DNA from 3 places in the Mesorhizobium sp. ESP7-2 genome. Region 3 is predicted to be linked to each of the others. Evidence: predicted binding sites of a transcription regulator. Region 3 holds the regulator's gene; each other region holds the start of a gene.

The links. The regulator HrcA, encoded in region 3, represses chaperone genes, less so after heat shock. The targets are predictions, from matches to a motif close to GTTAGCACTCNCNNNNNGNGAGTGCTAAC.
Region 1: the regulator HrcA is predicted to act here: its motif matches at 2,964-2,992, upstream of groES (co-chaperone GroES).
Region 2: the regulator HrcA is predicted to act here: its motif matches at 7,844-7,872, upstream of LB543_RS06475 (co-chaperone GroES).

Annotation. Positions count from the first base shown of each region.
Region 1 covers NZ_JAIUGQ010000001.1:118,912-129,095, reverse strand. The annotation lists gene LB543_RS00715 (MFS transporter) at 1-336, opposite strand, end outside; gene LB543_RS00710 (TetR family transcriptional regulator) at 462-1,088, shown strand; gene LB543_RS00705 (hypothetical protein) at 1,106-1,957, opposite strand; gene LB543_RS00700 (class I SAM-dependent methyltransferase) at 2,029-2,823, shown strand; gene groES (co-chaperone GroES) at 3,055-3,351, shown strand; gene groL (chaperonin GroEL) at 3,417-5,072, shown strand; gene LB543_RS00685 (pilus assembly protein TadG-related protein) at 5,429-7,504, shown strand; gene LB543_RS00680 (TadE/TadG family type IV pilus assembly protein) at 7,531-8,112, shown strand; gene LB543_RS00675 (TadE/TadG family type IV pilus assembly protein) at 8,124-8,564, shown strand; gene LB543_RS00670 (TetR/AcrR family transcriptional regulator) at 8,586-9,194, opposite strand; gene LB543_RS00665 (OsmC family peroxiredoxin) at 9,353-9,763, shown strand; gene LB543_RS00660 (nuclear transport factor 2 family protein) at 9,807-10,184, shown strand, end outside.
Region 2 covers NZ_JAIUGQ010000004.1:185,507-195,690, forward strand. The annotation lists gene LB543_RS06440 (glycoside hydrolase family 127 protein) at 1-1,420, opposite strand, end outside; gene LB543_RS06445 (carbohydrate ABC transporter permease) at 1,442-2,299, opposite strand; gene LB543_RS06450 (carbohydrate ABC transporter permease) at 2,299-3,225, opposite strand; gene LB543_RS06455 (ABC transporter substrate-binding protein) at 3,503-4,750, opposite strand; gene LB543_RS06460 (LacI family DNA-binding transcriptional regulator) at 4,824-5,867, opposite strand; gene LB543_RS06465 (diguanylate cyclase domain-containing protein) at 6,331-7,392, shown strand; gene LB543_RS06470 (hypothetical protein) at 7,447-7,680, opposite strand; gene LB543_RS06475 (co-chaperone GroES) at 7,926-8,240, shown strand; gene groL (chaperonin GroEL) at 8,302-9,930, shown strand; gene LB543_RS06485 (hypothetical protein) at 10,078-10,184, shown strand, end outside.
Region 3 covers NZ_JAIUGQ010000034.1:51,938-62,121, reverse strand. The annotation lists gene LB543_RS25630 (low molecular weight protein tyrosine phosphatase family protein) at 1-263, opposite strand, end outside; gene hemW (radical SAM family heme chaperone HemW) at 268-1,431, opposite strand; gene rdgB (RdgB/HAM1 family non-canonical purine NTP pyrophosphatase) at 1,428-2,075, opposite strand; gene LB543_RS25615 (VOC family protein) at 2,075-2,485, opposite strand; gene rph (ribonuclease PH) at 2,669-3,385, opposite strand; gene hrcA (heat-inducible transcriptional repressor HrcA) at 3,584-4,666, shown strand; gene LB543_RS25600 (hypothetical protein) at 4,845-5,042, shown strand; gene LB543_RS25595 (PQQ-dependent sugar dehydrogenase) at 5,126-6,472, shown strand; gene LB543_RS25590 (LysE family translocator) at 6,601-7,218, shown strand; gene cysK (cysteine synthase A) at 7,395-8,375, shown strand; gene LB543_RS25580 (glutathione S-transferase family protein) at 8,717-9,343, shown strand; gene LB543_RS25575 (RNA polymerase sigma factor) at 9,380-10,184, opposite strand, start outside.

The sequences.
Region 1 (10,184 bases), on a different contig from region 3:
CGTGCTGGCGCCGGCGGCATAGGCGGTCCACACATTGGCCAGCGCCAGCAGCAGCAGGAGGACCGCGCTTTTCCAGCGCATCTTGTGGGCGGAGAGCAGCATCGCAACGATCGCCGAGCCGATCGCGATGGCGATCATCTCGGCGGTGGCGACCAGTGCCAGTTCGTCGCCGCTGACATGGCCCTCGGTGTAGAGGGCTCCGAGCAGGACGGGCTGCAGGCCGAGGATGAGCAGGCCGACCGACCCGATCCACAAGGCCGACGCAAGCTGTCCGCCGGTCGGGTTGCCAACCAGCCAGTCGCCATCGCCCTGAAGACTGGTGCTTGTCGAAGTCAAAGGCGCCCTCCCAACGTCCTTGCCGCGCGGCAGAAATGCTGACACTCTGTCAGCATTTCAGAAACTGATACTTGATCATATTTCATGTCAACCGGAATTTGAGAACCCGTGCGAAAGATCGGTGCATGACGCAAGCAAGTCGAACGGCCACCGAGCCGAGGCGCAGACCCAAGCAGGAGCGCAGCCGCGAGCGCATCGACGCTATCCTGTCGACCACCATGCGGCTGATCGGCGAGAAGGGCATCGACGCCGTCACCATGAAGGAGGTCGGCATGCTGGCGGGCGGACCGATCGCCACCGTCTACCATTACTTCCCCAACAAGTCGGCGATCCTGGCAATGCTCTATGAGCGGTTTTCCGAGGTCAGCCGGGCGCGATTGACGGCGATTATCGCCGATGTCAGAGAAGCCAGGGACATCATCGCCGCGGCCGACCGGCTGCTTGACGACTATTTCGGCCGTGTCGCCGGCGATCCGGCCATCCAGGATCTGCAGAACGCCATCCAGGCCGACAAGGCACTCAAGAATCTCGACATCGCCGAAACCCGGCATCAAGCCAAGATGTTCTGCGACCATGTCATTGCCTTGCTCGAGCCGGACAAGCACGAGCAGTTCGAACGCATGGTTGTGCTGATCTTCCAGCTCGCCGGCGGCGTCGTGCGCCTGGCGCTTGCGCAGAGCGACGCGGAAAGCCGCCGGACCATCGAGGATTACCGCGCGATCATCCACACCCAGTTGCGGTTGTTCCTCTGACCAATGCCGGCTGGAGACTATCTCGCCCGGCGGATGAGGCCTTCGAAACCGTCGGCCAGATTGGCGTTGCCGGCGGCGAGAAAGGCGGAAAGATTGCGGGCACCGCCTGGTGTCTTATTGGCGTCAAGCAGCACCGCCCTGCCCTCATGCATGACAAAATCGAACTTGCCATAGTCAAAGCCAAGCTCGCGCCTCAGCGCACGAAGCTCCTCGGGAACCGGAACCGGCTCACGACGGATCGTGTCGTCGCCTTTGACCAGGCTTTGCGACGAAACATGGCGGGTGCAGCGCTCGCGCTCCCCGCAAAATATCCAGAAGCGGGCGCCAAAGCCGTCCGGTTCCGGCTCGGGAATGAATTTTTCGACGACGAGATCCCCGCGGTCGAACACCGCAGGCGCAACATCCGAAAGGGACGTACAGACGCGGTAGCCCTCGATAAGCTCGGCACCGGGAAATGGCTCCGGCTTTCCGGCACGTCGCGATCGCCGGTTAAGCGACTGTTCCCGCATTCCCAGATTGTTGAGATTGCTCTTGACGATGACCGGACCTGGCCAGTCGTCGTCCCTGCCGATGACGGCGCCGCTGATTAGGCGCTTGGAGATGTCGGCTGCCCCGATGTTCAGGCAGAACGGAAAAGCGCGCGCGTATTCGACATATTCGGGCGGCGTCACGGTCGCATCGACATGCAGCACCGCTATGTCTGCTTCGGGCTTCGCCGACGTTCCTGAGAGTATGCGGACGGAATGGCCGCGCCGCTTCAGTTCTTCCAGCGGATCAAAGAGCATGTAGGGACTGTCGCGGCGCAACAGCGGGCCACGCCGGCGTTCGAACCTGTCGAACTCATGCGTAATAACCGCGATGCGTGTCATGTGCCCCCCGCACTTGGTTTCATTAGCGTCTTCGATTATGCGTCTGAACACAATGCTGGTTGGGGCCAGGGATGACCGACCATTGGAATGCCATTCGACGGCACTGGGAGTTGCTCGGGCCACCGCTGCGGCCGCCTGGCGAAGCTGTGGAAACCTACCAGCGCGAACTCTACCTTTCGGAGGCACATGTCGTTCTGCTCGGCGTGACGCCGGAACTCGCCGGGCTCGGCGCGACCATGATGGCCGTCGATGAATCCTCCGACATGATCGCCGGAATCTGGCCAGGTGATACAGCGTCGCGAAAGGCCATCAACTGCGACTGGCTCGACCTACCGGTTTCGCGCGCAAGCGTCGATGCGGTGATCGGCGACGGCTGCCTGTCGGCGCTAGGCTTTTCAGCCGTGCGCGAGGCGCTGTTCGCGGCGATTGCCAGCGTGCTGCATTCTGACGGGCGCGCGGGCCTGCGCATCTTTGCCCGTCCCGAGACACCGGACGATCCGGCAGCGGTGCAAGCGCTTGCGCTTTCTGGCGGTGTCTCCACTTTCCACGAGCTCAAATGGCGCGTCGCCATGGCCGCGACGGGCCCCGCTCCCGACCATGCAATTCCAGTAAAGACGATCGCGGAAAGGTTCGATGCACTGTTCCCTGATCGCCTGGAACTCTCGGCGCGTACGGGCTGGGAATTGCCGGTCATCGCCACTATCGATGTCTATCGGAACTCGCCGGCCATCTACAGTTTTGCGCCGCCCATGGCACTCATCAGCGAGGCGGAAGCGTTCTTCAGTAACGTCCGCATTGTTCCAACCGGCAGCTACGGGCTCGCCGAGCGATGCCCGCTTTTGGTACTGCGGTCGCCGAGGCGCTGAACGACCTAGCGAAATTCTTTCGCTTTTGCGGCCAGTAACCGCCACATTCTCCGCGACGATGCAGCGCATGAAAATTTCCTACGACCGCCTCCTGTGGCGCGCCTTGACTCTCGCAGATCGTCGGCCTATTTCAGCGCCACGTTAGCACTCGCCATTGGTGAGTGCTAACTATGTGTCCGGCGCCGCCGGACGGAGGAACTGTTTCTCACCGTTCTCATCGAGGAAGAAAAAATGGCAAAGTCGAAGTTCCGCCCGCTTCATGACCGCGTGGTCGTTCGCCGGGTCGAATCCGAATCCAAGACCGCCGGCGGGATCATCATCCCGGACACGGCAAAGGAAAAGCCGCAGGAAGGCGAGATCATCGCCGTCGGCTCCGGCGCCCGCGACGAAGCTGGCAAGCTGGTCCCGCTGGACGTCAAGGCCGGCGACCGCATCCTGTTCGGCAAGTGGTCGGGCACCGAAGTCAAGCTCAATGGCGAAGACCTTCTGATCATGAAGGAATCCGACATCATGGGCATCATCGGCTGATCATCGGCCTCACCTTCAACTTGAATTTTTCAGGCTCTATCCGAGCCCCTGCCAGGAGCTAAAACATGGCTGCCAAAGACGTAAAATTCTCCCGTGACGCCCGCGAGCGCATGCTGCGCGGCGTCAACATCCTCGCCGACGCGGTGAAGGTCACGCTCGGTCCCAAGGGCCGCAACGTCGTCATCGACAAGTCGTTCGGCGCCCCGCGCATCACCAAGGACGGCGTCACCGTCGCCAAGGAAATCGAGCTTGAAGACAAGTTCGAGAACATGGGCGCGCAGATGGTCCGCGAAGTTGCTTCGAAGACCAACGACATCGCCGGCGACGGCACCACGACCGCGACCGTTCTGGCGCAGTCGATCGTCCAGGAAGGCCACAAGTCGGTTGCCGCCGGCATGAACCCGATGGACCTGAAGCGCGGCATCGATCTGGCCGTCACCGAGGTGGTCGCCGCTCTCGGCAAGGCCGCCAAGAAGATCAAGACCTCCGAGGAAGTCGCCCAGGTCGGCACGATCTCGGCCAATGGCGACGAGTCGGTCGGCAAGATGATCGCGGAAGCGATGCAGAAGGTCGGCAATGAAGGCGTCATCACGGTCGAGGAAGCCAAGACCGCCGAGACCGAACTCGAAGTCGTCGAAGGCATGCAGTTCGACCGCGGCTACCTCTCGCCCTACTTCGTGACCAACGCCGACAAGATGGTTGCCGAACTGGAGGACGTCTACATCCTCCTGCACGAGAAGAAGCTCTCCAACCTGCAGGCCATGCTGCCGGTCCTCGAAGCAGTCGTGCAGACCTCGAAGCCGCTGCTCATCATCTCGGAAGACGTCGAAGGCGAGGCCCTGGCCACGCTGGTCGTCAACAAGCTGCGTGGCGGCCTCAAGATCGCCGCCGTCAAGGCGCCGGGCTTCGGTGATCGCCGCAAGGCCATGCTGGAAGACATCGCCATCCTGACCGGTGGCCAGGTCATCTCGGAAGACCTCGGCATCAAGCTCGAGAACGTCGGCCTCAACATGCTCGGCCGCGCCAAGAAGGTGTCGATCTCCAAGGAGAACACCACCATCGTCGACGGCGCGGGCAAGAAGGCAGAGATCCAGGGCCGCGTCGCCCAGATCAAGCAGCAGATCGAGGAGACCACCTCGGACTACGACAAGGAGAAGCTGCAGGAACGTCTGGCGAAGCTCGCCGGCGGCGTTGCCGTGATCCGCGTCGGCGGTGCGACGGAAGTCGAAGTCAAGGAAAAGAAGGACCGCGTCGATGACGCCCTCAACGCGACCCGCGCGGCCGTGGAAGAAGGCATCGTTGCAGGCGGTGGCGTTGCCCTGCTGCGCGCTTCGGCCAACATCAAGGCTGCCGGCGCCAATGCCGACCAGGCCGCTGGCATCAACATCGTTCGTCGTGCGCTGCAGGCTCCGGCCCGCCAGATCGCGGCCAACGCCGGTGCGGAAGCATCGATCGTTGCCGGCAAGATCCTCGAGAACAAGGGCGCGACCTTCGGCTACAACGCCCAGACCGGCGAATATGGCGACATGATCGTCATGGGTATCGTCGATCCGGTCAAGGTCGTGCGCACGGCCCTCCAGGACGCGGCCTCGGTCGCCGGCCTGCTCGTCACCACCGAAGCCATGATCGCCGAAGCTCCGAAGAAGGACTCTGGCGCCGGCGGCATGCCTGGCGGCATGGGCGGCGGCGGCATGGGCGGCATGGGCGGCATGGACTTCTAAGAAGTCCATAAAGCACGCCCATCAACTCACATTGCTCAAGCCCGCAAGCGGGCTTGAGTGGCGGTATGGACTTCTAATCCAGCCATCCTCGCAATATTATCGAAAGGGCGGCCGAAAGGTCGCCCTTTTTCGTTGTCTCGGTTCGAAGGCTTGAGCGCCTGGCAATCCGCCCTTGATGGGCAACGCTGCCGTGCCGCTCCAACCGACTGCCTAAACTTTGTGCAATTCTTCAATTAAATCAGCACTTTGATCAAACGCCCCTGATCATTGTGCGATTTGTCGGACAAGAATTTTTAAGACATTCACGCCTACTAATCGGCACAGTTGAGCTCCTCGCGCGTGCAGGGTCTTCATCGATGCAAATACTCCGCCGGTTTGTGCGTAACCGTGATGGCAACGTCCTCATTATGTCAGCGCTGCTCTTGCCGGTGCTCATCGGCATGGCGGCGCTCGTCACGGAATATGGCGGCGCGCTGGTCGAGCGGGCCGGCAACCAGCGCACGGCAGACCTTGCAGCCTATGCCGGCGCTCTCGCCTACAATGCGACGAAATCGACCGACCTGATGACGGCGGCGGCGGTCAATGTCGCCACGCTCAACGGCGTCCCGGCCGCCGATGTCCAGGCGGCGCTGGTCACCTCTCCCAAGACTTCCGGCATGAATGCCGTCTCGGTGTCGATTCGCACCCAGAAACAACTGCTTCTGGCGCGCGTGCTCAACGACCGCCAGCAATTGCAGATCTATGCCAATGCCGTCGCCGAACTCGGCGCGCAGGCGCAGACCCCCGGCTGCATGCTGGCGCTGGACGGCACCCAGACCGGCATCACGCTCTCGGGTGGCACCAAGATCACCGCGCCCAAATGCACGGTGTCGTCGAACAACACCGTGACCGTTCCCTGCGGCACGTCCATCTCGGCGATCGGCGTGAACTACAACTCGGCGGCGGCGCCCAGCCAGCCTTGCAACGGCATCACCGGCCCGAACGGCACGGACGCGGTAATCGCCAAGAAATCGACGCCCGATCCGCTGGCCGGCAATACCGCCATTGCCGCGGCGGTCGCGCGTTTCAGCACGGTCGCGGCGATGTCGACGACGACGGCGCCGACAGCGCCGACCAACAGCACCGGCAACAACATCGACTTTGCCTGGAACCAGGGCTCCACCCAAGGCCAGGCGACCGCGCTCGGCTGCACGGCAAGCTGGGCATCCCCGACGTCGACCTGGACGCTGAATTGCGGCAGCACGACCACGGTCAATATCGGCACAATCACCATTGGCGGCGGCATCAACCTCAACTTCGCCACCAGCGGCGCGGCAACCACCGTCTACAACATCGCCGGCGATCTCACGACCAGCGCCACCACCAATTTCGGGCCGGGCACCTACAACTTCGCCAAGACTCTGACCACGGCGGGAACGACCACATTCGGCGCCGGCACCTACAATATCGGCAAGCAGGTCACCACCGCGGGAACCACCACTTTCGGCGCCGGCAATTTCAACTTCACCAAGGGGCTGACGACCGGCGGCGGCGGCACCACGACCTTCGGCGCCGGCACCTTCAAGTTCGGCATCAGCGACAATACCTGCGGCGGCATCGCGCGCGTCAGCCTCTGCAACACCAGCACGCTCACCTTCGGCGGGCCGAGCACGTTCGAATTGCCCGGCGGGCTCAACAACACCGGCGGCGCCGTCATCACCTTCGGCTCCGGCACCTCAAACAGCTACAAGATCGGGCCCGGCGGCAACGGCGATGCCATCACGCTCGGCGGCGGCTCCACGACCATCATGGCCGACGCCACCAGCTCGGGCGTGTTCCAGGTCATCGGCAATGTGAATGGCGGCGGCGGTGGCAGTTGCTTTGTCGTGCCGGCCACGGCGCAGCACGACATCGAAGGCAACTTCATCGCCTCGGGCGCCGTCCTGCTCGGCGCCGGCGTCTACACGATCGACGGCTATTTCGCGCTTGGCGGAAGCGGTGGCGGCAGCGCCAGTTGCGGCGGCTCGACGGTCAGCGTCAGCGGCGCCAACGTGACGCTAGTGCTGTCGGGCAAGGCCAAATCGAGCTCGGGAAGCTGCAACGGCTATGTCTTCTGCGTGGCGGCCGGCTACAGCAATATCGTGCTAACCGCGCCGCAGACCGGCGCCACTGCGAAGCTCGCCGTTATCGGCCCGACATCGACTTCGGTGACCGCGGGCGCCACCTTCGCCGAGGGCGGCTCCAATGCACAGATCTCCGGCGCCTTCTATTTCCCTTACGGCCCGATCACCATGAATGGCGGGTCCAGTGTTCTGGGCTCGTCGACCGATTCAAGCAAATGCCTGCAGATGATCGGCTCGCTGATCACGCTCTCAGGCGGCACGGCCGCAGCGTCGGAATGCATCGCCGCTTCCAGCTCCAGCGCCAGCAGCAAAGTGAGTCTTGTCCAGTGACGATCCTGAGAGGTTTCAAAACTGTCATGGCGCACGCGTCGCGGCAGTCCGCGTTCGCCCGCTTCCTCACCCGAGAGACAGCCGGCGCTTCGGCGGTCGAGTTCGCCCTGATCAGTCCCGTGCTGATCCTGATTCTGGCTGGAATGGTGGACATCGGCGCCTCGCTGAAGGCGAAGTTCGATCTGAGCTCGGCGGTGTCAGCAGGTTCCAACTACGCGCTGCTCGGCGCCGACAAGGTCAATTCCACCGGCGGCGGCACGCTTGCCGCCAATATCACAGCGGTGGTGGCGGGCGGTCTCGGCAGCGCCGGCGGCCATGTCCAGGTCGTCATCAATAATGGCGCCACCATCGCCTACGACACCAGCGCCGCAACCGCGATCCAGAGCGGCACGGCATCCGGCGCCGACCTCTGCTATTGTCCAACCGGCTCTGCCGGCAGCGTCACCTGGGGCTCGTCGGTGACCTGCGGCTCGACCTGCCCGGCCGGCGGCATTGCCGGCAAGTTCGTGACGATCAGCGCCAGCCGGCCTTTCTCGCCTCTGTTCGGCGGTGTCGGCGTCGTCAAGAGCGGCACAATCACCGTCCAGGCCATGATGCAGCCAAAATGAGACCCCTTGTCTTGAAGCGCCTGACCGCGTTCATCCGTGACAGGAGCGGCGCCAACGCCGTCGAATTCGCGCTGCTGTCGGTGCCGCTGCTGCTGGTGCTGTTTGGCACGGTGGAGTTCGGCCGCATGTTCTGGACGCAGCATGTACTGCAGGATACGGCCACCGCAGGTGCGCGTTGCGTGGGCGTGCTGCAGAGCCACTGCACGCAGAATGGCGTTTACAGCGCAGCCAACACCATAAGCTACATCAGCAGCATGGCTGCCAGCGACGGCCTCGAGCTGGCCGGAACCGACATCAGCATCGACAACAACACGACCTGCTCGGGTCTCACGGGATTCACGACGGTGCGGATCTCCTACACATTCTCGACCGTGCTGCCATCCTTCCTGACCGCTTTGGCCAACGGCCCAGTGCTCGGCGCCACGGCGTGTTTCCCCAACCAAGGCGCATAGTCTCCGCAGAAACGGACGGTCTCAGCCGACTGCTTCGGCATGTTTTGCGCTCTTGCCAGCCAGCACGGCCTGCTCGACCAGTGCCGCAACCTCGTCGGCCACCACCTTCAGCGGCGCGCGATCCCGGGTGGCGCGAGCGATCACCATCAGCCCCTCCAGTGACGATTCGACCAGCAGCGCCAGAGCGTGCGCGCGACGCTCGGGCACTCCTGCCCTGACGAAGGTCTCGCGCAGCAAGCCGATCCACCGTTCGAAGGCGGAACGGCACAGTTCGACAAGCTCGGGCACATCGCCTGGCGAGTCCAGCACGACCGGCGCGACCGGGCAGCCGAGCGAGAATTCATTCTCTTCCAGCATGTGTCCCACCGACTGATAGATGTGATGGACGGCGACCGCAGGATCGCGTTCGGCGGCCAAAGCCGCGCCCAGCCGCTCGGTCACGTCGGCCACGCTGGCGCGCGTCACCTCGATGACCAGTTGGTCCTTGCCGCCCGGGAAATGGAAATAGAGCGAGCCGCGCGGCGCGGCGCTGGCACTCAAAATGTCGCTGAGCGAAGTGCCGTGATAGCCGCGCCGCCGCAAAAGCAGTGCCGTCGCCTCGATCATCCGCGTGCGTGTGTCCGTCGCCATGTCAACCCCTGTCAGGAGTGCGCATTATAGGGCTTGTCCAAAATATGACAATCGGTCTACATAATATGTAAATCGGTCTACATATTTGGGGCACATGTTCGGCAAGGTCGTCGTCATCGACGGCGCGTGAACCCATTCATCAACCAGAGGAGAGAGCAATGACAATTCGCGACGCATCGGCCGAATGGCAGGGCACACTCAAGGAAGGATCCGGTCGGCTCAGGCTGGGCAGCGGCGTGTTCGAGGGCGCCTACTCGTTCCCGTCCCGCTTCGAAAACGGCCCCGGCACCAATCCGGAGGAACTGATCGCGGCCGCCCATGCCGGCTGCTTCTCGATGGCGCTCACCGCCATTATCGGCAGTGAAGGTCATATCCCAAGCGATATCCACACGATCGCAAAGGTGCATCTGGGGCCACCGCGGCCGGGCCGACGATTACCCGCATCGACCTCGAGACGGAGGCGAATGTCGCCGGGCTTGCCGCCGCCGACTTCGAGCGGCTGGCGCAGTCGGCCAAGGCTGGATGCCTTGTCTCGCGGGCGCTGGCCGGCGTCGCCGCGATCACCCTGAAGGCGAACCTCATAACTCACTAAGGACGGAAGGAGAAAATCCAGTGAGCCAGGAATCGATCATCGACATCGCCACGGCCAACCGCTCCGGCGAAACGGCTGAAATCATGCGGCGCTATAACGACGTGTTCCAGCATCACGACCCCTCGGCACTCGACGAATTGGTGGCGCAGGACTGCGTGATCGAGAACACCACACCGGCGCCGGAGGGCGCGCGCCGAGCCGGTAAGGCTGCCTGCGTCGAGTTGTGGTCGGCGATCGCCACCGCACCCGGCACGCACTTCGACATCGAGGAGACTTTCGTGGCCGGCGACCGCGCCACGATCCGCTGGCGCTACTGGATGGCTGACGGCAATTCGCTGCGCGGCGTCAATCTGATGCGCGTCGCGGACGGGCGGATCGTCGAGGCGATGGGTTACGTC
Region 2 (10,184 bases), on a different contig from region 3:
GGCTCGCCTGCGTCAGCGTTACCGGCGTGCCCAACATGTCGAAGCGGGCGGTGGAGTCGCCATAGAGATGGACCGCAAGTGCATCGTCCGCCAGGCTGTAGAAATAGCTGCCGATCGAGGCCACCATGCGCCCGACATTGGGCGGGCAGCAGGGGCAGCGGTGCCATTTCCATCTGTTGTGCTTGCCCCGGCTTTCCAGCGGGTTCTCGTAGAAGAACAGCGAGCCGTCGAGCGACAGGCCCGAGATCGAACCATTGTAGAGCGCGCGCTCCATCATGTCGGCGTAGCGGGCGTTCGGGCCCATGCCGAGCATGCGGCTCGCCCAGAACACCAGCCCGACCGACGCACAGGTCTCGGCATAGGCGGTTTCGTTAGGCAGGTCGTAGTCGCTGGTGAAACCCTCATTGTGCGCCGACGGACCGAGCCCGCCGGTGACGTACAGGTTCTTGGTGGTGAGGTCGTCCCACAGCCGGTCGAGCGCCACCCGCAAGCTGTCGTCGCCATATTCGGTGGCGATGTCGGCCATGCCCGAATAAAGATACATGGCCCGCACCGCATGGCCGACCACCTTGTCCTGCTCGCGCACCGGGATGTGCGACTGGCTGTATTCGTATGTCTTGAAATGATAGGCCCTCGGGTCGGCGCCGCGGGCGCGCGCCTCCTCGTCGAAATAATGCGGCTGTTGGCCGCGCTGGTCGATGAAGTATTTGGCCAGCTCCATATATTTCCGCTCGCCGGTTACCCGCGCCAGCTTGACCAGCGCCAGCTCGATCTCCTCATGGCCGCAATAGCCCTTCTTCTTGCCGGGCTCGGGGCCCAGTACCGAGGCGATGTGGTCGGCGTAGCGGCACATGATGTCGAGCAGTTTGCGCTTGCCGGTCGCCTGGTAGTAGGCGACCGCGCCTTCGATCAGGTGGCCGGCGCAGTAGAGCTCGTGGCAATCGCGCAGATTGGTCCAGCGCTTGCCGAGCTGGATGCGCTGATACCAGCTGGAGAGATAGCCGTCCTCCTGCTGCAGCCTGCCGTACATGTCGATGACGGCGTCGATCTTCTTCTCCAGTTCAGGGTTCTTGCGCCGGTAGAGCGAATAGGCCGCGGTCTCGATCGTCTTGCCGAGATCGGAATCCCAGAACATCTGCGTGGTCACGGTCGAACCGGTGAAGCCGGGGGAGGCGGCCTCGTCGGGCGAAGGCGAATGGAACGGAATGACGATGCCGGGCGAGGGGCGGTCGGGGTCGATCTGCTCGAGCATGCGCGCCTCCACGCAGCGGTCGTAAAGGATGTCGGCGGTGCGCGTCGCCACCGCCTCGGCGCGGTCGCCCCAGAAGCCGTGCACGTCGACCTGCGGCACCGGCAGCGGACGGAAGGCGAGCTTCGGCTTGCCCGTTCTAGCCGTCTTTGCGGTTTGCGATCCGGTCATGAACTCACTCCATTCGATCTGTTATTTGACGGCCCCGGCCATCAGGCCGCGGATGTAGAAGCGCTGCAAAGCCAGGAACAGGACCAGGCACGGCACCATCATCACGGTGACGCCCGCCTGCACGGCGCCCCAGTCGATGGCGCCGAAGCGGCCCGACTGAAGCGCTGTCATCATCACCGGCAGCGTGAATTTGGATTGGTCGGTCATCAGCACCAGGGCCGCGAGGAATTCGTTCCAGGCGCCGAGGAAGGCAAACAGCGCGATGGTGACGACGCCCGGCCAGACCAGCGGCAGCATCACCTTAATGAGCATGGTGGCGTTGCCGGCGCCGTCCATGCGCGCGGCCTCCTCGATCTCGCGCGGCACCGCGTCGAAGGCGTTGCGCATCATGAAGATCGAGAACGGCAGCTGCAGCGTCACATAGACGCCGACCAGGCCGGTCAGCGTGTTGTGCAGGCCAAGCTTGGTCAGCACCAGGAAGATCGGCGTCAGGATCGACTGGAACGGGATCATGATCGTCGACAGGATGAGGACGAAGAACAGATCCTTCAGGGGAAACCGAAACCGCGAAAAACCGTAGCCGGCGAGCACGCTGACGATGACCGACAATATAACGGTCATCACCGAGACGTAGATGCTGTTCTGGGCCGAGACCCACAGCCCGTCGCCGAAGCTGTTCAACGTGGCGTAGTTTTCGAGCGAGAATCCCGTCGTCGGCCATGGCGGCAGCGGTGGCAGGCGGGCCTCCTGCGCCGGCTTGAAGGCCGACAGCACCGTCCACACGATCGGCGCCACGAACAGCACCGAGGCAATGATGCCGATGGAATGCCTGGCCAAGCGAGCCGCGAGCTTGCCTGTGTCTGACATCGCCTGCGCCATCAGTCGAGCCCCTCGGGCTTGCGCAACAGCCAGAGCTGGACGAGGCTGAGCGTCACCAGGATCACCAGCAGCACCATCGAAAGTGCTGCGCCGTAGCCGAGCTTGAACGACACGAAGGACTGGTTGAAGATCCAGTACACCGCCGTCAGCGTCTGGTTGCGCGGGCCGCCGCGCAGGATGATGTAGAACTGGTCGAAGGCAAGGATCGAGCCCGCGACCGACAGGATCAGCGCCAGCGCCAGTGTGCGGCGCATCAGCGGCAGCGTGATTGCCCTGAACCGGGCGAACGGCCCGGCGCCGTCGATGACGGCGGCCTCCTGCAGGTCCTGCGGGATCGATTGCAGGCCGGTCATCAGGATGATCATGGTGAAGCCGGCGACCTTCCACACCACCATGGCGATGATCGACCAGAAGGCCGGCTGGAAGGTGGCGAGCAGGTTGAATTTCTTGTCGATCAGGCCGAGGTCGTAGGCGGCCGGGCTGAACAGGCCGGAATCGACGTTGAGCAGCCACGACCAAAGCAGGCTCGCCGAGGCAAAGCCGACCACCGCCGGCATGAAGAACATGGTGCGGTAGAGATTGGTGAACGGGCGCGGCCGCTCGATGAAGATCGCCAGCGGAAAGGCGACGGCGAAGATCGCGATGGTGACGACCACCGTGTAGTAGCCGGTGAATCTCAGCGCGTTCCAGAATCTGGTGTCGCGCAGGATCGCCCAGTAATTGCCGAGGCCGATGAAGGAGTGCTCGCCCATCAGCGGCCAGTTGTGCAGCGACATCCACGCCGTCATGCCGAGCGGAATGACGAAGAACAGCATGACCAATGCCACCGCCGGCGCGACATAGAGCAGGCCGACCCATTGCCGGCGCCCGGTGCCGACGAGTTTGCGGACGCGGGGCGGGGCGGTGGTTGCGGTGAGGGTGGTCATGGCCGAGCGCTCGATGCTGTTAGGGCATCGGCCAAGTACCCCCTCACCCGGATTGCCAACCGAATTGCGAAGGGCAATTCGGGGCAATCCGACCTCTCCCCGAGGGGAGAGGAGGGCGCCGGCACGGGCGCCAGCCTCTTCTCCCCAGCGGGGAGAAGGTGGCCGCGTAGCGGCCGGATGAGGGGGTCTTGTCTCAACGCTATTAGCCCTGTCGTTAGCGATGCAAATTCCCGGCCGCCCGCCCAGGGAGACAGGCGGGCGGCCGGACAGGCGCGCGCTACTTCTGCGGCGCCTGGTCGATGATCGACTGCATGGTTTCCTGTGCATTGGCGATCGCGCCGTCGACGTCGTCGCCGAAGAAGACCTCGTTGATCATCTGCGTCCACGGGCCATTGGCGGAGTTGATCAGGTCGTTGAACACCACGGAATAGGGCGTCTTGCCCTTGGCCATGGCTTCGGCGGCGATCTGGTAGCGCGGGTCGAGATCTTTGAGCGCGTCCTTGGCGATGTCGCCGCGCACCGGCAGGCTGCCGTATTTGGCGAGGATGGTCTGGCCTTCGAGCGAATAGGCGAAGTCCAGGAACTCCTTCACCACGGCGAGTTTCTTGGTGCCCTTGGTGACGACGAAATTGTCGCCGCCGGCAAAGGACGACCAGTTGCCATCCTTGCCCGGCAGGAAGGTGACGCCGTAGTCGACATTGGGATATTGCGTGTTGAGCGCGCCGATGGCGAAGGCGCCGGAGGGAGAGATGCCGATATTGCCGGCGGCGAAGGCGGCAAAGAAATTGGCGCCGGTGTCGGTCTGGGCTCCCGCCGGCACCAGATCCTTCTTGACCATGGAGCGGTAGAGATCGATGGCGCCGCGCAGCTGCGGGCTGTCCAGCGTCGCCTTCGAGCCGTCCTCCGACAGGATGTCGCCGCCCGAGGCCCAGATCAGCGGCGTGAAGGTGAAGATGTTGCAGCCGCCGCAATTGCCGGAGAAATAAAAGCCCTTGATGTTGCCGCCAAGCGCGTTGACCTTCTCGGCGTCGGCTTCGATCTCGGCCCAGTTGGTGGGACCTTTCTCGGGGTCGAGGCCGGCCTGCTTGAACAGCTTCTTGTTCCAGATCAGCACCGAGGCGTCGGCCGAGAAGGGCAGGCCGTAAATATGGTCCTTGTAGGTGCCGGTCTTCACATGCGCCGGCGACAGGCTGGCGAAATAGGGCAGGGATTTCGCCCAGTCGGTGATGTCCTCCAGCTGGCCGGCGGCGGCGAAGGAGGGCGTGTAGATCAGGTCGAGCGACAACGCGTCGGGCGCCGTGCCGCCGGCGGCGGCCGCGCCATATTTCGGGATGATCTCGGCATTGGGGATGATGTCGAGCTTGACCTGGTCCTTGTTCGCCTTGTTGAAGGCGTCGACGATCTTCGGCATGAAGTTCGAGCCGTCGGCACGTACCCAGATGTTGGCGGTCTCGGCGGCGGCAAATTGCAGGCCGCAGCCCAGAGCGGCAGCCGTCAGGGCCAGTTTGGCAATCAAAGTCCTCATGTTCTCCTCCTCCACATTGGCCGCGATGCGCGGCTTGCCGCCAATCGCGGCGTTTCGTTCTTAGCCGTCTTTCTCAGCCATTTGACAGGCGGCCGCAGGACTGCCGCACCACCAGCCGGCACGGCAGTTTTCGAATGCCCGGCGTGGCGGGCTTGCCGCCAACCAGGGAAAGCAGGGTCAGCCCGGCCTCGCGTCCAAGCGCTGCCAGGTTCATGTCGATGGAGGTCAGCGGCGGGCGGGTCGCCTCGGCCACGATCTCCCAATTGTCGAAGCCGATGACGCCGACATCATTGGGCACGCCGAGGCCTCGTTCCCGCAGAGCATCGATGACGCCGCGCGCGATCTGATCGTTGCCGCAGAAGACAGCGTCCGGTTTTTCGCCGTTGGTGTCGAACAGTTTTGCCACGGCCTCATGTCCCCAGGCTTCCGACCAGGCGCCGAGCAGCGGCTCGATGGCAGGCAGGCCGTTTTCGGTCAGCGCGGCGCGATAGGCCTGCGCCCGTTCGTGCACCACGGCAAAGCTCGCCGGGCCGGTGACATGGGCGATGCGCTTGCGGCCGAGCCGGCAGAAATGCTCGATCGCCAGCCGCGCGCCACCGGCATCGTCGGAAACGAAGGCGACGGCGTCGGGATCGGGCTGGGTGAAGGCATAGATCACCGGGACATGCAGATTGGACAGGTCGACCGGCAGATGGCGGTCGATGCGCTTGCCGGTGGCGATGATGCCGTCGACGCGCTTGTCGAGCATGGCCTCGACATGAAGCTGGCCGAGGCGCGGATCCTCCTCGACATTGCACAGGAACACCGAGACGCCGGCATCGACCAGCGCGTCAGATATGCCCGACATCAGCGGCAGCGAGAAACGGCCATAGGTATCGTTGGTGAGCAGGCCGACGGTGAAGGAGCGCCGCCTCAGCAGGCTCTGCGCCAGGCTGTTGGGACGAAACCCCAGGCTGCGCGCCGTGTCGCGGATGCGCTCGCGGGTCTCGGCGGTCATCCGCCCCTGGTCGTTGAGCGCCTTCGAGGCGGTGGCGACGCTGACGCCGGCCCGGGCGGCCACGTCACGCAAGGTGACGGGCTTGGGAAAGACCGGAACTGGCTGATCGTCCGATGCCATCGGGCCGAGAATCCTTATCTGGGAAAAGGTTTTCCCTTATTGTCCGAAACAACGCCCGGCACGCGGCCGAGCCCGATCGGAAATGTCTGGAAAAACCTTTTCTCATTCAAGGCTAGGCCAGATCGGGTGTGGGTTCAAGGGGAAAAGTGTTGGATAAGCTCCTCCATTCCACCACGCCATTCCGAGCGGTGGCGCTGCCCCTCATCGCCCTGCCGGGCACTTCTCCCCGTATAGTGACGGGGAGAAGGGGCGGCCGCGACCTCGGCGCCCTCTTTTGCAACGTTGGCGATTGGCGAAGCCATCAATAAGCGCCCCTCTCCCCGTCCCTATACGGGGAGAGGATGCCGGCAGGCAGATGAGGGGCGGCGCCGAATTCGACAATCGCTCCATCAAAACCAGGCCTGCCGTCAGCGAAGTTTTAAGGGCTGTTGCGCCATGGTGGTCGCCCGCCAGGAGTTCCTCCATGCCCGATACATCCTGCACTCCGAAAGACCCGGCCTCGCTACCCGGCAAGCGGGTGGGGCAAGGCAGCGCCTACAACCGCCGCAGCGATGCCGCAACCATCGCCAGGCTCGAGGCGGAACTTGCGGCGCAGGCGGCGCTGATCGCCAGTCAGGATGTTTCGCTTGCCCACAGCCGCAAGATCTTCGACCGGGCGTCGGCCGCGGCGCGCATCGGCGTGTGGGAATGCAGCCTGCCCGACGAGCGACTTACCTGGACCGATGTGGTCTACGACCTGTTCGACTTGCCGCGCGGCTCGGTGCTCGACCGCGGCGAGATCATCAAGTGCTATCCGGCTGAATCGCGCAAGGCACTGGATAGTCTGCGCGGCCGTGCCATCGCCGAGCGCAGCGGATTCACCCTCGATGCCGAGATCACGACCGTGGCCGGCCATTGCCGCTGGATCCGCATCACCGCCACCGTCGAGTGCGAGGCTGATATGCCCGTGCGCATCTTCGGCATGAAGCAGGACATCACCGAGGAAAAAATCCTCTCGGACCGGATGCGCTATCTGGCCGAATTCGACGCCATGACCGGGCTTGCCAACCGCGCCCGCTTCCAGGCGCGGCTCGGGCATGCGGAGGAGGGCCGACCCGTCGGCGCGCTCCTTTTGATCGACCTCGACGGCTTCAAGGCCGTCAACGACACCTTCGGCCATGTCGTCGGCGACGAGTGCCTGAAGGCGGCGGCAGAACGCCTTACCGGCGGTTGCGGCGGGGCGGAGCTGGTGGCGCGCGTCGGCGGCGACGAGTTCGCGGTGCTGCTTGGGCCGCATCTCGATCGAGCCGCCGTCTCCGGCATGGCGCGCCACCTCATCGAGGCGATGGCCAAGCCGCTTCCCGTCCGAGGCCAGTCGCTCAGATTGGGCGCCTCGGTCGGCATTGCCTTCGCCGAGGCCGGTCAGCCCTGCGACCTGTTCATGCAGGCCGACACCGCGCTCTATGCCGCCAAGGCCGCAGGCCGCAACACGTTCCGCATCTTCAAGGCCGAGGGGCAAGTGAAAGGGCACAGCGCCGCGGCATGAGGGCTGAACGCTCTTTGCCCGCGCGAGCGAAACCGCCGCACTTTCCTGGAATTTCTAGGCCTTCTTTACCGCCCGTTTCTTCTTCGGTGTCGGGTTCTGGGCTTCCGCCATGCGGTCGGCTTCTTCCTTGGCCAGCCGCAGCTCTCTCAGCCGTTTCGTCTTGATCTCCCTGGCCCGCGCCTCGGACACGTATTCAGCGGTTGCCTTGTTGTGCTCGGCCGTCTTCTTCTGCTTGTCGACAAAGCGGGCTTGGGCTTTTTCCATCAGAGTGTGATTGCCATCGGCCATCGAACAAATCTCCTTCATGCTGAAATCGTGAAAACGAACTTGTCAGATAAATAGGGGCTCGGCAGGAAAAATTCAATCTTTCGAATTATTTGGGCCCTTGCCGGCGTGGAGAAACCGAGCGCTGAAATAATACTTCTAATATTTAATTCGTCTCACGATAAATTTTGGCACTCCTATCTATCGAGTGCCAAACCGCCTATAGGAGAGGGCGCGGTCGCCTATGCCGGCCCCAGAAAGAAGTTCTCATGAAGTTCCGTCCACTCCACGACCGCGTCGTCATCCGGCGCGCCGAAGGCGATACTAAATCCAAGGGCGGCATTATCATTCCCGACAATGCCAAGGAAAAGCCGCAGGAAGGCGAAGTCATTGCCGTCGGTCCGGGGGCACGCGACGAAAAGGGCGCGCTCGTTCCGCTCGACGTCAAGGCCGGCGACTTGGTTCTGTTCGGCAAATGGTCGGGGACGGAGGTCAGGATCGACGGCGAAGACCTGCTGATCATGAAGGAAGCCGACATTATGGGCGTCATCGAAAGGGCTGTCGAAGCCAAGAAGGCCGCCTGACTGGAGCGCCGCGCGTTCGGCGCGGCGACTGGCCCCCTCAAACTCGAAACGGATAAGAATCATGTCTGCCAAGGAAATCAAATTCTCCACCGATGCGCGTGACCGCATGCTGTGCGGCGTCGAAATCCTCGCCAATGCGGTGAAGGTGACTCTGGGTCCCAAGGGCCGCAACGTCATCATCGACAAGGCTTATGGCGCCCCGCGCATCACCAAGGACGGCGTCGCCGTTGCCAAGGAAATCGAGCTTGCGGACAAGTTCGAGAACATGGGCGCGCAGATGGTGCGCGAAGTGGCCTCGAAGACCAATGACCTCGCCGGTGACGGCACCACGACAGCCACGGTGCTGGCCGCTTCGATCCTGCGCGAAGGCGCCAAGCTGGTCGCCGCCGGCATGAACCCGATGGATTTGAAACGCGGCATCGACCAGGCCGTCGCCGCCGTCGTCGGGGAAATCAAGGCGAAGGCCAAGAAGGTCAAGTCGTCGGCCGAGATCGCGCAGGTCGGCACCATTGCCGCCAATGGCGACGCCAGTGTCGGCGAAATGATCGCCAAGGCGATGAACAAGGTCGGCAATGACGGCGTCATCACCGTCGAGGAAGCCAAGACCGCCGACACCGAACTCGACGTCGTCGAAGGCATGCAGTTCGACCGCGGCTATCTCAGCCCCTACTTCGTCACCAATGCCGACAAGATGCGCGCTGAACTCGAGGACCCCTACATCCTCATCCACGAGAAAAAACTCGGCAATCTGCAGGCGATGCTGCCGATCCTCGAAGCGGTGGTGCAGGGCGGCAGGCCGCTGCTGATCATTGCCGAGGACGTCGAAGGCGAGGCCCTCGCCACCCTGGTCGTGAACAAGCTGCGCGGCGGCCTCAAGGTCGCGGCCGTCAAGGCACCGGGCTTCGGCGACCGTCGTAAGGCGATGCTGGAAGACATCGCGGTGCTCTCTTCGGGCCAGATGATTTCCGAGGATCTCGGCATCAAGCTTGAAAACGTCACCATCGAGATGCTCGGCCGCGCCAAGCGCGTGCTGATCGACAAGGACACCACCACGATCATCGACGGCGCGGGCACCAAGGCGACCATCCAGGCGCGCGTCGCCCAGATCAAGGGCCAGATCGAGGAGACGACCTCGGACTACGACAAGGAAAAGCTCCAGGAGCGGCTGGCAAAGCTGTCAGGCGGCGTTGCCGTGATCCGCGTCGGCGGCGCCACCGAATCGGAAGTGAAGGAAAAGAAGGACCGCATCGACGACGCGCTGAACGCCACGCGTGCGGCCGTGGAAGAAGGCATCGTGCCAGGCGGCGGCGTCGCCCTGCTTCGTGCCCGGTCGGCGCTATCAGGCCTGAACGGCGCCAATGCCGATGTCACCGCCGGCATCTCCATCGTGCTTCGCGCGCTTGAGGCGCCGATCCGCCAGATCGCCGAGAATTCCGGCGTCGAGGGCTCGATCGTTGTCGGCAAGCTCGCCGACAGCAAGGACCACAATCAGGGCTTCGACGCCCAGAACGAGGTCTATGTCGACATGATCAAGGCTGGGATCGTCGACCCGGCGAAGGTGGTGCGCACGGCATTGCAGGACGCCGGCTCGATCGCGGCCTTGCTGATAACCGCCGAAGCGATGATCACCGAAATCCCGCCGAAGGATGCGGCACCGGCGGGTGGTGGTGGCGGCATGGGCGGCTACTAAGGATTCAGTCGACCTGCGGGGTGGCTTCATCGAAGCCGCTTTCCAGGCCTGCCTCAATCCGGCGGCGCCGGCTGCTCACTGAAGTTCGATATTACCGCCGGGGGATCTTCTCCCGGTGCGCAGGCCTCTAGCCCAGGAGATCGATCCATGATCCTGTTCGCACAGAAGCCAGAGACAGTCGTCACGACCGAGACGACCGAGGAAAGCCGCTTCGACCGCATCCGCAGGATTGCCGCCGACAAGCACAAGAAATC
Region 3 (10,184 bases):
TCGTAGTCGTCCGCTATGTCGAGGCAGATCACCTTGGCCGCCTTCAGGCCGGCCTTGAATTTCTTCTGCAATTTCGTGCGGTGGATTTTCTCCATGACAAAGATGATATCGGCCCATGCGACCAGCTCATGCGTCAGCTGGATTTCGGCATCGTGATTGGTGCCGGCCGAGGCGACTTCGATGTCGCGCCGCGTGGAAAACACCTGCTCGGCGGTCGGGCTGCGCAAGCGGTTCTGGCTGCAGACGAAGAGAATGTTTTTCAAGGGTTTACCGTGCTAGGTCCGCCACCACGGCGTCGAGCACGATCATGCCGGCCGGTGTTGCGCGCAGGCGGGCATTGCCTATCGGCGCCACCAGCCCCTCGCCCTGCAGCACCGACAGCCGCGCCGTGGACAAGCCGCGTCCGGAAAAGGCCTCGTAGCGGGAGAGGTCGATGCCTTCAGCGAGCCGCAGCCCCATCAGCAGGAACTCGTCCGCCTCTTCCGAGCGCGTCAGGAGCTCGCCGCCGGTGATGCCATGGCCCTTGGCCTCGACCAGATTGGCCCAGGTTTCCGGCATCCGTTCGGCGATGGTCACCACCCGATGTCCGTTCTCGACGAAGCGGCCATGCGCGCCGGGGCCGACGCCGATATATTCGCCGTAGCGCCAGTAGGTCAGATTGTGCCGGCTCTCGGCGCCCGGCCTGGCGTGGTTGGAAATCTCGTAGGCCGGCATGCCGTGCGCCGACGTGATTTCCTGCGTCAACGCGTATAGGTCGGCGGCGTGATCGTTGTCGGGAATGACGAATTTCTTCGCCGCGTGCAGCGCGTGGAAGGGCGTGCCTTCCTCGATGGTCAGCTGGTAGAGCGACAGGTGGTCGGCGGCATGGCCGATCGCCTGTTCGAGCTCCGCCTGCCAATCCTGTGGCGTCTGCCCGGGGCGCGCATAGATCAGGTCGAAGGACAGGCGCGGAAAGATTTCGCGCGCGAGCCCGATGGCGTGCAAGGCTTCCTCGACATTGTGCAGCCGGCCGAGAAAGCGCAAATCCTTGTCGTTCAACGCCTGCACGCCGAGCGAGACGCGGTTGACGCCTGCCGCCCGGTAGCCACGGAAACGCTCCGCCTCGACCGAGGACGGGTTGGCCTCGAGCGTCACCTCGATGCCGTCGGGCACAGTCCAGTTCCTGGCCACCGCGTCGAGAACCCTGGCCACCGTTTCAGGCTTCATCAGCGACGGCGTGCCGCCGCCGAGAAAAATGCTGGTCACTTCGCGCGGTCCGGTCCGCTGGCGCATCGTTTCCAGCTCGGTCTCGAAGGCGGCGGCAAAGCGCTCCTGGTCGACCGGCTGGTGGCGGACATGGCTGTTGAAGTCGCAATAGGGGCACTTGGCCGCGCAGAACGGCCAATGCACGTAGACGCCGAAGCCGGGACTGCGGTCGAGCAGCATGCTCATGCCTGTCCCAATCTCGCTTGGGCGAATTTCTGGAAGGCGCGCGCGCGGTGCGACAGCGCCGTCGCCTGGCCGGGTTTCCAGCCGTGTTTTTCCTCCGCGCTCATCTCGCCGAAGGTTTTGTCGAAGCCATTGGGCAGGAACACCGGATCGTAGCCGAAACCGAGCTCGCCGCGCGGCGGCCAGACCAGCGTGCCCTCGGCCTCGCCGCGATAATATTCGGCCTCGCCGTCGGGAAAGGCGAGGCAGATGACGGCGACGAAGCGGCCCGTGCGCCGTTCGGGCGTGGCCGCGCCGACTTCCTGCAGCGCCACTTCGGTGCGCTGCATGGCCATGGCGAAATCGCGCGATCCGTCCGGCGTCTCGGCCCAGTTCGCGGTATAGACGCCGGGCGCGCCGTCGAGCGCGTCGACGCAGAGGCCGGAATCGTCCGACAGCGCCGGCAGGCCGGTCGCCTTCGCGGCGGCGAAGGCCTTGATGTAGGCGTTTTCCTCGAAGGTGGTGCCGGTTTCGTCCGGTTCGGGCAGGCCATACGTCTTGGCCGATTTCGCCTCGAAGCCGAACGGACCCATCAGGTCGGCGAATTCGCGCAGCTTGCCTTCGTTGTGGCTGGCGACGACGATCTTCTTGCCATCGAGTGAATGCATCAAAGGCCCCAGATTCTTGGCTCGGCGAACTCGATCGAATTGCCCGAGGGGTCGCGTATATAGATCGAACGGCCACCTTGCGGCCATTCGAATTCGCTTTCGATGGCGATTTTCTTCGCCTGGAGATGGGCTCTCCAGCCGTCGATTTCAGCGGCGGTCGCGGCAAAGCACAGATGGCCTTCGCCGATAGCGCCGTGCGGCGGCACTTTCAGCCTCGCGTCCGGTGCGGGCGGAATTTTGGTCGCCTCGGCGTTGAAGACGAGCAGAACGCCCGGACCGCAGCGGAAGAAGAGGTGGCGGCCGTCGACCTTGCCGAGCGGTTCGAGGCCGAGGACGTCAGTGTAGAAGTGCTCAGCGGCGTCGAGGTCGGAGACGTAGAGGGCCGATTCCAGGATGGCGGAGGGTATCACGAGGCGCGCCCCTCTGCCCTGCCGGGGATCTCCCCCACTAGGGGGGAGACCAGCGGCCATCGCGGCCTTCGCCAATCATTTGCGTTGCAGGATTGAGTGGAGCGCCGAAGGTGCCAATCTCCCCCCATGTGGGGGAGATGTCCGGCAGGACAGAGAGGGGCGCTCAAGCTCGACATTTCGAAATTACGCCACCGCCATCTGCTGCAGGCTGACCAGCCGGGAAATGCCCTTCTTGGCCAGGCCCATAAGCGCCGCGAACTGGTCCTCGGAGAAAGGTTCGCCTTCGGCGGTGCCCTGGATCTCGACGATGCCGCCCTTGCCGGTCATGACGAAATTGGCGTCGGTGCCGGCCGAGGAATCCTCGACATAGTCGAGGTCGATGACCGGCTGGCCGTCATGGATGCCGCAGGAAATCGCCGCGACATGGTCCTTCAGCACTTTCGAAACGCTGGCCATCTGCCGCGCTTCCATCCAGCGCAGGCAATCATACAGCGCCACCCAGCCGCCGGTGATCGAAGCGGTGCGGGTGCCGCCATCAGCCTGGATGACATCGCAGTCGACGGTGATCTGCTGTTCGCCCAGCGCCTGCAGATCGACCACGGCGCGCAGCGAACGGCCGATCAGGCGCTGGATTTCCAGTGTGCGGCCGCCCTGTTTGCCGGCGGAGGCCTCGCGGCGCATGCGCTCGCCGGTCGAACGCGGCAGCATGCCGTATTCGGCTGTCACCCAGCCCTTGCCGGAATTGCGCATCCAGCCCGGCACCTTCTCCTCGAGGCTGGCGGTGCACAGGACATGGGTGTCGCCGAACTTCACCAGGCACGAGCCTTCTGCGTGCTTGGAGACGCCGCGCTCGAAGGATATGGCGCGCATTTCGTCGAATTGGCGTTTGGAGGGGCGCATTCGGCCTGCTTTCTTGTCATTTTTTGAATCGTGGCCGGCTTTTAGACGCAAGGGGGGCAGCGCGCAAAGGAAAACGGACCGGTGATCTGGCACAGACACCGGGGTGATCCGACACGGACACCGGGATGATCCGACACAGACACCGGTTGCGCGCGGCCCACCGAAGTCTATATCCTTGAACCGGAGGTTTTTGGCCGAATGACCAAGGCAGTCGATCCCGCGTCGCAGTCGCCCGCGCTTCAATCGCTCGACATGCGCTCGCGCGACATCTTCCGGCGCATCGTCGATTCCTATCTGAGGGACGGCGAGCCCGTGGGCTCGCGCAGCCTGTCGCGCATCCTGCCGTCCTCGCTGTCGCCGGCCACCATCCGCAACGTGATGAGCGATCTCGAGCATCTCGGCCTGATCTACGCGCCGCATATTTCGGCCGGGCGTCTGCCGACGCAGGCCGGCTTGCGCTTCTTCGTCGATGCCTTCATGGAGCTCGGCGACCTTTCCGACGAGGAGCGCCGCACCATCGAAGCGCAGGTGCGGGCCTCCGGCTCGGGCGCGACGCTGGAGCACATGCTGACCGAGGCCAGCCAGATGCTGTCGGGCATGTCGCGCGGCGCCGGCCTGGTGCTGGCGGCCAAGAACGAGGTGGCGCTGAAGCATATCGAGTTCATCCAGCTCGAGCCGATCAAGGCGCTTGCCGTGCTGGTGTCGCAGAATGGCGACGTCGAGAACCGCGTCGTCGACCTGCCGGCCGGCATCACCGTTTCGCAATTGCACGAGGCTTCGAATTTCCTCAACGCGCATATTCGCGGCCGCACGCTGGCCGAGGCTCGGACCGAGATCGCCCGCATCAAGGAAGAAACGAGGGCGGCGCTCGACACGCTGTCGCAGGACCTCGTCGAGAAGGGACTGGCTGTGTGGGCGGGCGCCGAAAGCGGGCTGCCGGCACGGCTCATCGTACGCGGCCGCGCCAATCTGCTCGAAAACGTCACCGCCCAGGCCGACATCGAATTGCTGCGGCATTTGTTCGAGGACATGGAGACGCAGGACGGACTGATCCAATTGCTCGACCTGGCCGAGGAGGGATCGGGCGTGCGCATCTTCATCGGTTCGGAAAACAAGCTGTTCTCGCTGTCGGGCTCGTCGCTGGTGGTGGCGCCCTATCGCGACAAGGACGCCCGCGTCGTCGGCGCCCTCGGCGTCATCGGCCCGACCCGGCTCAACTATGCCCGCATCGTGCCGATGGTTGATTATACGGCGCAGCTGATATCGCGCATGCTTCGCTAGGTGTATTGATATTCGGGTGAAGCCGGCCTGCAAACGGTGGCTTCCTGCGCTTCCGGTGCCCACGTACTTAAGTACGCTCCGCTCCGGTTCTCGTAAGCCACCGTTTTCGACTCGGCCTGACCCGAATCTCGACACCTTTGGTGCGACACCGAAGGACCGGCTGCAAAGGAGAAAAAGAATGGCGCTGGAATCATTCAAGGCCCAGATCAGCCTGCTGCTCGAAGAGATGGTCAACCAGCCGGAGGACCAGCACGAAATTCAGGAACAGCTGCGCGAAAAACTGCGGGAAATGCGCGCCATGGGGCTGCCGTTGCCGGCCGATCTCGTGGAACTGGAAAAACGCCTGGACGACGATTTTTACGCCGCCGGGACCTGATTCCAGAAGTTTGCTCACCGTGCGTGACGGAACCCACGGACAAACCGATCGTTGATTTCTCCCACGACCCACTGGAGGAAGTGATGCGATTGGCCGGACTGGCGATGTCCGCACTGTTTCTCACGACCGCGGCTCTCGCCCAGCAGGCCGATCAGCCCGTGCTCAAAGGCCCGGCAGCCTTCGGCGACTGGCGCGCGGACAAGCCCGGCGTGCGCCGGTTGATCAAGCCGGAAGACTTGCCGAGGCCCTATGTCACCAAATCCGCTTCGAACAGCGCCGGCCTGACGGATAGGCCGCAAGACGCCAAGCCACAACTGCCGCCCGGCTTTTCGGCGGAACTCGTCGCGTCCGGCATCGACAATCCGCGTGTGGTGCGCGTCGCGCCGAACGGCGACCTGTTCGTCGCCGACAGCGAAGCCAACCAGGTCCGTGTCTACCGGCTGACGAACGGAAGCGCGAAAGCCGCGGAGAAAAGCATCTTCGCCGGCGGCCTCAACCGGCCCTACGGCATCGCCTTCTATCCGCCCGGCAATGACCCGCAATGGGTCTATGTCGCCAACAGCGACAGCATCGTGCGCTTCGCCTATCGCAATGGCGACCTGAAGGCCTCGGGCGAGCCGCAAACCATCGTCGACAACATTCCGGCGAATCACCATTGGACCCGCGACATCGCCTTCTCGCCCGACGGCAAGACACTTTACCTCTCCGTCGGCTCCGGCTCGAATATCGCCGAGGACATGGGCAAGAGACCCAGAGGCGGGCTCGACGCCTGGGTCAAGTCGAAGCCGCTCGGCGCCAGTTGGGGCGCCGAGGCGGGCCGGGCCGAGGTGCGGGCCTTCGACCCCGACGGCAAGAATGGACGCATCGTCGCCACCGGGCTGCGCAACTGTTCGGGCATGACCGTGCAGCCGGCGACCGGTGCGCTGTGGTGCGTCGTCAACGAGCGCGATGCGCTCGGCGACAATACGCCCGCCGAATACGCGACGACGGTCAGGGAAGGCGCCTTCTATGGCTGGCCCTGGTATTACATCGGCAACAATGAGGACCCGCGCCACAAGGGCGCGCGTCCCGACCTCGCCGGCAAGGCGACGACTCCAGACGTGCTGATGCAGGCGCATTCGGCGCCGCTCAACATCGCTTTCTACGACGGCAAAAGTTTTCCCGCCGAGTATCAAGGCGATGCCTTCGTGGCCCTGCACGGCTCGTGGAATCGCGGCAACAGGACCGGTTACAAGGTCGTTCGCCTTCTATTCAAGGACGGCAAGCCGACCGGCGAATACGAGGATTTCATGACCGGCTTCGTCGTCTCAAATGGCGAGGTCTGGGGCCGGCCGGTTGGCGTGGCGGTGGCCAAGGACGGGGCGCTGATCGTCACCGAGGACGGCAACGGCACGATCTGGCGCGTGACTTATAGTGACGGATGGTCCTGATCCGTCTATTGGCAGCCCTGGCCCCCCATCAGGTCTCACAGAGGTCTGGTGCAATCGAATCCAGTCCTCAGTAGATTCAATTCCATTTGAATATATGCGATGAAGCGCCCTCGTCCGAGACCACATCCATGACCCTCACCGGCTTTCTCGCGTACAGCGCCGCGCTCGGCGTCGCCGCCGCCATCCCGGGCCCCGGCATCACCGCGCTCGTCGCACGCGCGCTCGGCTCCGGCTTTCGCTCGTCGCTCGCCATGTCCTTCGGCCTGATGCTTGGCGATCTCATCTATCTGACCGCCGTGGTGCTGGGCCTGGCCTTCGTCGCGCAGGAGTTCGGCATGGTTTTCCTGGCGATCAAATGGGCCGGCGTCGCCTATCTCGCTTTCCTCGGCTGGCGCTTCTGGACCGCCGGCATCACGCCCGAAACCATCGAAGCCAGGAAGGGCAAGGGCGGCTTGCTGTCGAGCTTCATCGCCGGGTTGACCGTGACGCTCGGCAATCCAAAGACGATGATCTTCTACCTCGCCATCACGCCCACCATCGTCGACCTGAAGACGATCACGCTCGCCGACTACGGCATTCTCGTCGCGCTGACGGTCGTCGTGCTGTTCGTCGTGCTGGTGCCCTACCTGGCGCTGGCGGCCAAGGCGCGCTGGTTCCTGAAGTCGCCGCGCGCGCTCAAGGTGCTGAACCGCACTGCTGGTACCTTCATGGTTGGCGCCGCGGCGGCGATCGCTGCTCGTCAGTAGGCCTTTTGGCCAAACCATTCCCTGGCCCGGCTGTTTCGAGAAATGCTTTTCCGGGGGCCAGGCGTTTTCGGCACACGCCCCACTCGGATATTTTCGAGCCGCAGCCTATCTTGCGCGGCTGAAAGCCCTATTCTGTCGGCTACTGCCAATTGCCTGAAATCCAGGGAGCGAAACCAATGAACAAACCCGTCACTTCAGCCCGCGTGCCCGGCCGCGGCCGTATCTACGATTCCGTCACCGACACGATCGGCGATACGCCCCTGGTACGGCTCGACAAATTCGCCAAGGAGAAGGGCGTCGTCGCCAATCTGGTCGCCAAGCTCGAATTCTTCAATCCGATCGCCTCGGTCAAGGACCGCATCGGCGTGGCGATGATCGAGGCGCTGGAGGCAGCCGGCAAGATTACCCCCGGCAAGACCACGCTGATCGAACCGACATCCGGCAACACCGGCATCGCGCTTGCCTTCGCCGCCGCCGCCAAGGGCTACAAGCTGATCCTGACCATGCCGGAGACGATGTCGGTCGAGCGCCGCAAGATGCTGGCGCTGCTCGGCGCCGAGCTGGTGCTGACCGAAGGCCCGAAAGGCATGAAGGGCGCCATCGCCAAGGCCGACGAACTGGCCGCGACGATCCCCAACGCCATCATTCCGCAGCAGTTCGAAAACCCGGCCAATCCGGAAATCCACCGCAAGACGACAGCGGAGGAAATCTGGAACGATACGCAGGGCGAGATCGACATCTTCGTCGCCGGCATCGGCACTGGCGGCACCATCACCGGCGTCGGCCAGGTCTTGAAGAAGCGCAAGCCCGCGCTGCATGTCGTCGCCGTCGAGCCGGATGCCTCGCCGGTGCTGTCGGGCGGCCAGCCCGGCCCGCACAAGATCCAGGGCATCGGCGCCGGCTTCGCGCCAAAAATCCTCGACACCACGATCTATGACGAGATCGTCAAGGTCTCGAACGAGGATTCCGTCGCCAATGCGCGCCTCATCGCCCGCCTCGAAGGCGTGCCGGTCGGCATCTCGTCGGGCGCGGCCCTGCAGGCGGCAATCGTCGTCGGCTCGCGGCCCGAGAACAAAGGCAAGACCCTGGTGGTGGTGATCCCCGACTTCGCCGAGCGGTATTTGTCGACGATCCTGTTCGAGGGGCTGGGGGCTTAGGTTTTCGATACCCAGGAATAGCATGCGCCGGCGGGCCAGCGCCCCCCTCTGCCCTGCCGGGCATCTCCCCCTCGAGGGGGGAGATTGGCAATTTCAGCCCCGCGCCCGTTCTTCAGCGTCGAAAATTGGCGAAAGCATTCATGACATCCGATCTCCCCACAAGTGGGGGAGATGTCCGGCAGGACAGAGGGGGGCGCTGGCCCGCCAGCCTCACTGGTCCTGCACCGTGAGCCTGGCCCGCTGAAAAACTCCCCGTGGCCGCCGGCGCGCCGCTTGAGCCGACCCCTGCTTCCGGTTCATATCACCTCCGGTCCGCGAGAAGACGGCCGGAGGAGGATTCCATGTACAAGCTCTATACGCGTCCCGGCAGCGGCGGCTTCGTCGTCGAGGCGGCGCTGGCGCTGATCGATGTGTCTTTCGAACAGATCGACGTGCCGAAGAGCGAGGCGCCCGATCCGGCCTTTCTCGCCATCAGCCCGTTGAACCAGGTGCCGGTGCTGACCTTGCCGGACGGATGCTCGATCACCGAATCGGCGGCGATCTGCATCCTGCTCGCCGAACGCCACCCGCAGGCCGGCCTGGCGCCGGCGGTCGATGCGCCGGCCCGCGCGGAGTTCCTGCGCTGGATGGCTTTCATGTCCTCGGTGCTCTACCCGGCGGTGCTGCGGTTCTACTATGCCCATCGCTACACGGCGGATGCGGACGGTACGAAGGCGGTGAAACAGGCGGCGGTCGCCGAAATGGACCGCGGTTTTGCCGTCGTCGATGACGCCTTACATGGCCGCGACTGGCTTGTCGGCGATAAGATGTCGGTGGCCGACATCTATCTCGTCATGCTGGTGGCCTGGCATCCCGACATCGACAGAGCGCGGGCAGCCTGGCCCGATATCGAACGCCTGTGGGCGCGGTTGCGGGAGCATCCGCTCATGAAGACGCTCAACACGGCGCACGAGATGTGGCCGGCCTGAACGGACGGACCGAAAGGCCACCCGCGCTCCGGCACCTCACTGCACGAGCGCGGCGCGTTTTTCCTGCAGGAAGCGGCGCACCGCCGGATCGCGCTCGAGGCCGATCGCGCGGTCATAGGCTTCGACCGCCTGCGGTCCCTGGCCGAGCCTAGCCAGCAGGCCGGCACGCGCGGCCCAGTAGGGCTGGTAGTCATCGAGCCGCTTGTTGTCACCCAGCACGTAAAGAGCCGCCAACCCCGCCACCGCGCCCTCGGTCTCGGCGATAGCCACCGCGCGGTTGATCGCCACGACCGGCGACCCCGCGATCGAGAACAGCGCGTCGTAGAGCTCGCGGATCGCCATCCAGTCGGTGCGGCCGGTCAGCCGCCGAGCCGCATGGACGGACTGCACCGCCGCCTCCAGCTGGTAGCGGCCGATGACGCCCTTGGTCGCGGCGCCGCGAAGACATGCTTCGGCCTCGTCGACCAGGGCATGATCCCAGAGTGCATGATCCTGCTCGGCAAGCGGCACATAATCTCCGGCCGGGTCGCGCCGCGCCGCTCGCCGCGCCTCGGCGAACAGCATCAGCGACAGCAGGCCCAGTGCCTCCGGCTCGTCCGGCAGCAGCGAGGCCACCAGCCGGCCGAGCCAGATAGCTTCGGTGGCGAGGTTACGGCGCCGCGTCTCTGTACCGGCCGGGTCGGACCAGCCCTCGGCGAAAGCGGCGTAGATCGCCTCCAGCACCGCGTCCAGCCTTTCACCGAGTTCGGTCCGCTCCGGCACGCGGAACGGAATGCCGGTCTCGCGGATGCGGCTCTTGGCGCGCACCAGGCGCTGGCCCATCGTGGCCGGAGAGAGCAGG